2 linked regions of the Skermanella sp. TT6 genome follow. Each later gene encodes a partner of the first gene's protein in a complex. Links are inferred from orthologs where the notes say so. Each region holds a gene or a part of one and is shown on either strand. Other genes may lie near its edges.

Evidence for each region. The genes of interacting proteins can lie anywhere in the genome.
Region 2: the proteins of IGS68_RS25755 (region 1) and IGS68_RS00555 are in contact, whole or in part, in a solved structure (PDB 2NS1), measured with the Escherichia coli proteins. The link is inferred for Skermanella sp. TT6 from one-to-one orthologs.

What each region holds. Positions count from the first base shown.
Region 1 is NZ_CP067420.1:5,543,323-5,547,721, forward strand. What follows is about bases 1-2,939. They hold IGS68_RS25755 (ammonium transporter), read left to right. Parts: upstream 1-772; coding sequence 773-2,107; downstream 2,108-2,939. Other genes in these bases: glgC (glucose-1-phosphate adenylyltransferase), read right to left, coding at 1-147; IGS68_RS25760 (DUF433 domain-containing protein), read left to right, coding at 2,282-2,939. Also shown: more of IGS68_RS25760, read left to right, coding at 2,940-2,983; IGS68_RS25765 (PIN-like domain-containing protein), read left to right, coding at 2,980-3,435; IGS68_RS25770 (transglycosylase domain-containing protein), read left to right, coding at 3,554-4,399. UniProt on the Escherichia coli protein: Involved in the uptake of ammonium/ammonia (NH(4)(+)/NH(3)). Transport is electrogenic. Following sequestration of NH(4)(+) at the periplasmic face, NH(4)(+) is deprotonated and neutral NH(3) is transported into the cytoplasm.
Region 2 is NZ_CP067420.1:125,746-129,977, forward strand. What follows is about bases 1-2,773. They hold IGS68_RS00555 (P-II family nitrogen regulator), read left to right. Parts: upstream 1-1,104; coding sequence 1,105-1,443; downstream 1,444-2,773. Other genes in these bases: IGS68_RS00550 (UbiH/UbiF/VisC/COQ6 family ubiquinone biosynthesis hydroxylase), read right to left, coding at 1-805; IGS68_RS00560 (aminotransferase class I/II-fold pyridoxal phosphate-dependent enzyme), read left to right, coding at 1,623-2,773. Also shown: more of IGS68_RS00560, read left to right, coding at 2,774-2,849; IGS68_RS00565 (DNA translocase FtsK), read left to right, coding at 2,899-4,232. UniProt on the Escherichia coli protein: Involved in the regulation of nitrogen metabolism. Regulates the activity of its targets by protein-protein interaction in response to the nitrogen status of the cell.

The DNA of each region.
Region 1 (4,399 bases):
ATCGATGATGCGGAACTTGCCGCCGAAATGGACCGCCGGCTTGGCGCGCCGGTCGGTGAGCTGCTTCAGGCGGCTGCCCCGCCCCCCGGCAAGCACCAGCGCGATGGCGCGTCGCGGCGCGATCCGCAGTTCACGTTCGATAGCCACGGTGGGTTTCTCCTTGACCCTGTTTGGGGGACCCTGTTTGGGGGACCCTGTGTGAGGACCCTCGCTGGGAGACCTTCTCGTCGGACGCGGTTCCGGACCGGGCCTGGGGCGGGCGGCGCCTCGGGCGCGGACGCGTCCCTGCCGCCACCCTGCCACATCTCGGTGCCGGGAGCCAACTCAACGAGGGAGTGCACAGGGCGGTTGCCGAAGTACCGGCGGGCGAAACGGATTGTCGGCGGCCAGAACTGCCTGAATTTTAGGCGGCTTTCCGAAACGGTCTTGGTCCCGAAGAATTATGACAAAGTCGGGGCACGTTTTGCCCTTTGTTTCCGGTTTCTTCGTTCCCGACGGACCCCGGATTATCGCCCATTTTTTGGGCAAACCTCGGGTTCCGATCCCGTCCGCTGCCCGGCCCGTGCGCGGGCGTCGGCGTGTTATCCGCCGAAACTGCTCATTTTTCGAGCGGCACGGATCTTGAAACGCTGGGCGGGCCTTCGGGCCTCGGCCGGTCTTGCCGATGCCCGCCGCCCGAACCCGTCACAGGATCAGGCTCCGGACCGCACCGCCGATCCGGGCCATGAGATCGAGCGGGCCGTGTCGAACTGATCGAGAGGATGAGTCTAGAATGAGCCGTCTGTTTGCCTTCGCTGTTCCGCTGCTTGCGGCGATTCTGGGAGCGGTCGCCTTGCCGGCCGGCGCGCTGGCCCAGACCGAAGCCCCCACCATCGACACGGGCGATACCGCCTGGATGCTGACCTCGACCGCGCTGGTCCTGATGATGACCATCCCGGGCCTGGCCCTGTTCTACGGCGGCATGGTCCGCAAGATGAACCTGCTGGCCACCGTGATGCAGAGCTTCGCGATCTGCTGCCTCGTCGCCGTGCTGTGGGTGCTGGTCGGGTACAGCATCGCGTTCGGCAACGGGAACGCCTATTTCGGCGACTTCTCCAAGGTGCTGATGGCCGGCATGGACATGTCCGCGCCGTTCACGCTGGGCGCCGGGCTGGAGACCCCGGTCGCCTTCACGATCCCCGAATCGGTGTTCGTGATGTTCCAGATGACCTTCGCGATCATCACCCCGGCGCTGATCACCGGCGCCTTCGCCGACCGCATGAAGTTCTCGGCCATGCTGCTGTTCACCGGCTTCTGGTCGATCCTGGTCTATGCCCCGGTCGCCCACTGGGTCTGGCACCCGAACGGCTTCCTGTTCGCGGACGGCGTGCTGGACTTCGCCGGCGGCACCGTCGTCCACATCAATGCCGGCATCGCCGGCCTGGTCGCGGCCATCGTCGTCGGCAAGCGCCGCGGCTACCCGACCGAGCATTTCGTCCCGAACAACCTGGTGCTCAGCCTGATCGGCGCCTCGCTGCTTTGGGTGGGCTGGTTCGGCTTCAACGCCGGTTCGGCCGGCGCCGCCAACGGCCGCGCCGGCATGGCGATGCTGGTCACCATGGTCGCCGCCGCGGCCGCGGCCCTGGCCTGGATGTTCGCCGAGTGGATCGCCAAGGGCAAGCCGAGCGTGCTCGGCATCATCTCGGGCGCCATCGGCGGGCTGGTCGCCATCACCCCGGCCTCGGGCTTCGTCGACGCGGGCGGCGCCCTGGTCATCGGCATCGTCTCCGGCGTGGTCTGCTTCTGGGGCGCCACCAGCCTCAAGTACATGCTGGGCTATGACGACAGCCTGGACGCCTTCGGGGTCCACGGCGTCGGCGGCATCGTCGGCGCGGTCCTGACCGGCGTCTTCGCCAAGGAAGCCATCGGCGGCTATCCGGGATTGCTGGAAGGCAACGGCGCCCAGGTCGTGACCCAGCTCTGGGGCATCGCCGCCACCATCGTGTGGAGCGCCGTCGCCTCCTTCGTCCTGCTGAAGGTGATCGACGTGGTCGTCGGCCTGCGGGTCAGCGAGGACGTCGAGCGCGAAGGCCTCGACCTCGCCCTGCACGGCGAAGCGGTCCACTGACCCCGGCTGCCCGACCCGGGCGCAAGCAAGCAAGTTCAAGCCGCCGCCGGGGGGAGCCCCGGCGGCGGTTTCTTTTTGCTTTTTGTTCCGGAAAAGATAGAATCATTGACACACCACAGGTGGCGATTGTAAACAAGGGCACGACGGGTGCCGGACGGCGTATCGGAGCTTGTCTTGGGCGCTTTGCTGAAAGAGCGGGATCCACTGGCCGGCGGCTCCTATACGCTGAAGGAGGCGGCGCGCCTGCTTGGGATCGACAGTGCCGAGCGCATCCGTGGATGGGTTTCCGGATACAGCAGTCGGACGGAACCCATCATCCGGCGTCAGTACGCGACCATCGGCGGCGCCCAGGAACTGGGTTTCTGGGATCTCCTGGAAACCCGCTTCATAGATCACTTCCGGAAGGAAGGCGTATCCCTGCAAAGCCTTCGGAAAGCCGCTGAGGCGGCACGCCGTGAGTTGAAGCGTCAGCATCCCTTCGCGATGTCCAACATCAGGTTCATGACCGACCGCCGGCGGATCTTCATGCAATCCGCCGAGGAAACCGGTGATCGCAGATTATTGGACCTGATACACAGCCAGTATGCGATGTACGAGGTGCTGGAAGCGACCCTGGCCAAGGGTGTCGACTTCGATCCGTCCACGGGGCTTGCCGAACGATGGCATCCCCGTCCGTCGGAGTTCCCAAACATCGTCCTGGACCCGCGAATATCTTTCGGCCAGCCATGCGTCGAGCAGGTCCGCATGCCGACCTCGACGCTCTTCCGGGCGTGGAAGGCGGAAGAATTCGACCTCGACGCCGTAAGCGACTGGTACGACGTGGACGCTTCCCTCGTAAAGGAGGCAGTCGAGTTCGAGATTGCGCTGGCGGCGTGAGGATCTGTGCGGACGAACATGTCTCGCCCAGGATTCTGCGTGCCGTTCATGAAATAGCGCTCCCGCGTTCCTGCACGTTGTGCAGCGTGCGAGAACTCCAACTGGGCGGCAGCGAGGACGAATATTGGATCGAGCGCTTCGCCAGTGACGGCGGAGCCGGCATATTGTCAGGCGATCGCAGGATGTTGAAACGGGAGCGTGTCGTCACCGCGATCAGGCAAACAAGTCTGGTCGCGATTTTCTTGCCGAGTGACTGGGCGGGAGCGAAGAGGCATTTCCAAGCCGCCCATATCCTGTTCTGGTGGCCGAAGCTGCAAACCGCCTATGAAACGGCGCCACGGGGGAGCATCTGGGTCGTACCCCGGGATTTCGGCAATCATGCCTTGAACGAGCATATCGTCAAACCCAGCAAGGCAGACCGAGCGAGAGCCCGCATTTCCGAGCCGGCGTGATCGACCCGCGCCACCCCTTTCCTGAAGTTCCATCGCAAGCCCGGCCGATAATGCCGTGAAATTGCCGCCTTGATCAGGCATCGTGTCGGTGTGGACAGGCAACCTCCGAACGATCACCTTGAGCAAACCTCCAGAACGGCCGGCCGACCGATCATCCCGCAAGGCATCCGCCGGCCGCGACACGGGCAGGCAACGGGCGCGTGACCGCAAGAGCTCCGCCGTCCCGGTCGCCCGGCGGTCGATCCTCCGGGTGCTGGGAAGCTGGGCCGTGGTCGGCGCGATCTGGGCCGGCGTGGCCGGAGCATCCGTGGTCGCGTATTTCGCCTACGACCTGCCCGACGTGTCCCAGGTGGCCCAGGCCGAGCGCCGGCCGGCCGTCACCGTGCTGGCCGCCGACGGCAGCACGATCGAGCGCTACGGCGACATCCACGGCACCACGATCAATGCCGCCGACCTGCCGCCGCACCTGGTCCATGCCGTGCTGGCGACCGAGGACAGGCGCTTCTTCAGCCATTTCGGGATCGATCCGATCGGCCTGGTCCGGGCCGCCTTCGTCAATTTCCAGGCCGGGCGCGTCGTGCAGGGCGGCTCCACCATCACCCAGCAGCTCGCCAAGAACCTGTTCCTGACGCCCGACCGCACCATGGGCCGCAAGGTCCAGGAGGCGATCCTGGCGATCTGGCTGGAGAGGACCTATTCCAAGAACCAGATCCTGACCGCCTACCTGAACCGGGTCTACCTGGGCGCCGGCACCTACGGCGTCGATGCCGCGGCGCAGACCTATTTCAACAAGCCGGCGACCGAGGTCAACCTGCGCGAGGCGGCCATCCTGGCCGGCCTGCTCAAGGCGCCGTCGCGCTATTCGCCGGCGGCCAATCCCGACCGCGCGGCCGAGCGGGCCGGCGTGGTCATCGCCGCCATGCTCGACGCCGGCTACATCACCCAGGCCGACATCGAGGCGATG
Region 2 (4,232 bases), 5.4 Mb from region 1 along the record:
TCCGCCGCTGGAGTTCCGCGGTGAAGGCCTCGTCCGACAGGCCCATGAAGGTCGGCACCAGGGACTTCCGCTCGCTCCAGACGATGGACGAGCGGTTGCCGGTCAGCGGCAGGATCGCGAAGGGGCCGCCGGGCAGGAACTTCTCGACCGCGACGCCGCCATGGGGCAGGTCGTGCGCGATGTTGCAGATCATGGCGCTCTGATCATAGGTCCAGGTCGTCACGCCGATGCCGGCCGACCGGCGGCAGAGCGAGTTCCGGCCGTCGGCGCCGATCACCAGCTTCGCCGTCACGGTCCGCCCGTCGGCCAGGAAGACCTTCGCGGCGCGGGCGTCGCGCTCGATCCGGGTGACGGCGGCCGGGGCGATGTGACGCAGCCCTGGCAGTTCGGCGATGCGGGCGAAAAGGGCGCGGCGAATGACGATGTTGTCCGCGATCCAGCCGAACGGGCCGATGCCGACGTCCTGGTGGTCGTAGTGGAGGAACAGGGGCGACTCCTGGTCGACCACCCGGATGTCCAGGATCGGCTCGGCGTCGTCGGCCATGTGGCGCCAGACCCCGGCACCGTCCAGCACCTGCTTGGAGCAGAAGGCCAGCGCGGTCGTCCTGCCGTCGAAGTCCGTCTCCATCTGCGCGGGCGGAGTGTCGCGGTCCAGGCATACCACCAGCACGCCGGCGGTCGCCAGGGCCGCCGCCAGGGTCAGGCCGGCCAGGCCGCCGCCCACGATCACCACCTCCGTCGTCAGGTCGGCGGAGTCGGTGCTTTGTGCGGCCGTCGCGGGCCGTACGGGATCTGATATCGTCATGTCCTTGAAAATCGTCCCGCCCGAACCGGATGTCCAGCGTGTCTTTATGGCGCAGCCGGTTCTTGATTGCTCAAAAAATAGGCGTACTTCGTCCATGAAATAAGCAGCCATTCCGAAAGCCATAGGTGGATGGCGGCATCCGTGAGACTTTCGCGGGATATGCCCGCCCGGCATGCTTCTTGAAAACCTGCAGGCCAGTGGGGTCGCATGCGGACCACCGGACGGCCGCCCGGCTGGGGGCCGCGCGGGGGACCAGCGGACGGGCTTCGTTCGGCGATGAGAACAAGGGAAAACAGTTCATGAAACTCATAGTGGCGATCATCAAACCGTTCAAGCTCGACGAGGTGCGCGAGTCCCTGACGTCGCTGGGCATCCAGGGCCTGACGGTCAGCGAGGTCAAGGGATTCGGCCGGCAGAAGGGACAGACCGAGATCTACCGCGGCGCCGAGTATTCGGTCAGCTTCCTGCCCAAGGTAAAGGTGGAGGTCGCGGTCACCGACGAACTGGCGGAGCAGGTCGTCGAAGCGATCCAGAAGGCCGCCAACACCGGCCGGATCGGCGACGGGAAGATCTTCGTCCTCGAGATCGCCCAGGCCGTACGCATCCGCACCGGCGAAACCAACGGAGAGGCGCTCTAAGGAGGGCGGTCGTCCCGCCGGCGGCTCCCGGCGGATGGGAGCGGGGCGGGTCGGAGTGGGGTGGCCCGGCGGAATGGCAGTTCCGCCGGGCCTTCTTTCTGCGAGGCCCCCGCTTGTACGCGCGGCATGCCGCGGCTACACTCGTTTACGTTTTGTACGAACCTCCGGGATCGACCGGCATGCTGTCTTCTCCGCTCGTGAACGATCGGCTCGGCCGGTTGAGCGATTATCCCTTCACCCGGCTTGCCGCGCTGCTGGCCGGGATCACGCCGCGCGCGAACGCGGAGCCCGTCGTCATGTCGGTCGGGGAGCCGCAGCACGCGCCGCCCGCCCTGATCGACGAGGTGCTGCGCACCCAGGCGCATCTCTGGGGCAAATACCCTCCGGTCGCGGGCACGCCGGAGTTCCGGGCGGCCGCCGCCCGCTGGCTCGACCGGCGCTACGGCCTCCCCGCCGGCATGGTCGAGCCGGACCGCATGGTGCTGCCGGTCGCCGGCACGCGGGAGGCGCTGTTCCTGGCGGCCCTGCTCGCCGTGCCGGAATCGAAGGCCGGCATGAGGCCGGCCGTGCTGCTGCCCAACCCGTTCTACGCGGCCTACGAGGGGGCGGCCGTCATGGCCGGGGCCGAAGCGGTGTTCCTCACCACCACCCGCGAGACCGGTTTCCTGCCCGACCTGGACGCGCTGTCGCCCGAACTGCTGGACCGCACGGCGCTGTTCTATCTGTGCACGCCGTCCAACCCCCAGGGCGCCGTCGCCGACCGGTCCTATCTGACGCGCGCGATCGGTCTTGCGCGCCGGCACGGTTTCGTCCTGGCGGTCGACGAATGCTACGCCGAGATCTACGACGCCGAGGCGCCGACCGGCGTGCTGGAAGTGGCGGCGGCCCTGCAGGCGCGGGGGGAAGCGTCGGGCGGCGGGCTTGCCAACCTGCTGGTCTTCCACTCTCTGTCCAAGCGGTCGAACGCCGCGGGCCTGCGGTCCGGGTTCGTGGCGGGGGACCCCGACCTGATCGCCCTGTTCTCCCGCCTGCGCAGCTACTCGATCGCCGGCACGCCGCTGCCGGCCCTCGCGGCCGCGGCGGCGCTGTGGGACGACGACGTCCACGTGGTCGAGAACCGGGCCCTCTACCGCGCGAAGTTCGACGCCGCCGAGTCCGCCCTGGACGGGCGATTCGGCTTCTACCGGCCGGCCGGCGGATTCTTCCTCTGGCTCGACGTGGGCGACGGCGAGGCCGCCGCCGCCACCCTGTGGCGGGAGGGAGGCATCAAGGTACTCCCCGGCGCCTATCTCACCCGCCCCGATGCCGACGGCGTCAACCGCGGCTCCTCCTTTATTCGTATAGCATTGGTCCATGATGCCGCCACGGTCGCGGAAGCCTGTACACGGATCGCCAAAATCCTCTAAACCTGACCCGGCAAGACCCCGCGCAGCACCAAGGAAGAGCAAGGTCCCCATGGCGTCCCGTACCGCCGCATCAAGTTCCGCCGCCCCGTCCGGCGGCGTTTCCGGTGGGCGGTCCACCGCCGGCCGCGGTTCCGCCGGCCCCGGTTCCGCCGGCAGGGCCGGCACCGGACGGACCGCCGGGGCGTCCGGCGGCCGGTCCGTCGGGGGCCGCGCCAAGGCGCCGCTGCTTCCTCCGGCGGCCCGGGACTTCATCCGGCAGCGGGCGGTCGAGGGCGTCGGCCTGGCCCTGACCTCCATCGGGCTGCTGCTCGTCCTGGTGCTGCTGACCTACGATCGGGGCGACCCCTCCTGGAACACCGCGGTCAACCCGGAGGCCAACCCGAAGATCGGCAACGTGCTCGGTCTGACCGGCGCCTATGCCGCCGACCTGCTGATGCAGTGGCTGGGCATCGCCTCCTACCTTCTGGGCGCCATCGTCATGGCGTGGGGACTCCGGATCATGAGCCACCGGGGGCTGAGCCGGATCGTGCTGCGGGTCCTGATGACGGTCGTCGGCGTGCTGACGGCCTCGACCTTCTTCGCCCAGGTCCCGGCGTTTCCCGGATGGCAGCTCACCCACGGCCATCTCGGCGGTACCGCCGGCGACATCCTGCTGACGGCGCTTTCCAGGCTGACCGGTGGGCTGATCGAGGGACTGGACCGGCCCCTGCTCGCGACGATCTCGGGCGGCGTCTCGGTCGTCTCGGTCATCGTGGCCCTCGGCCTCTCGCTCCGCGACTGGCGCGACGGCGCCCGCAGCGTGGGCTGGGCCGTCGGCGCCGCCGGGCGCGGCGCCCGGGAGGCCGGCGGCAGGGCCGGACAGGCGGCGCGCGAGGCTTCCGGCCTGCTGCGCGACCGCCCCGGCCTCGGCGGCCTTGGCGGGCCGGGGGGATTGGCGGGGCTGTTCGGCTTCGGCCGGCCGGATGGGGAGGACGAGGCGGAAGCCGATGCCCGCCCGCCCAGGTCCCGGTCCACGCGCGGAGTCCGCAAGCCGCCGCGCCTGGACGACGGGGAGGCCGACGATCCGGAAACCGGTGCCGACCTCGGCGACGACGGTGTCGACGACCCCCCCAAGCCGCCCAGGCCGGTTTCCGTGGTCAAGCCCACGCCCGGGCCGAAGCCGGTGGCCGGCAAGCCGTCCGGCCAGCGCGAGCCGATGCTCGAACTGTTCCCGGAAACCGACTACGAGCTGCCGCCTCTGGACCTGCTCCAGGAGCCCGATCCCTCGGCCAAGCCGAGCACCCTCGACGACGATGCCCTGCGGCAGAACGCGGTGATGCTGGAAGGCGTCCTGGGCGATTTCGGCGTCCGCGGCGAAATCCAGAAGGTCCATCCCGGCCCCGT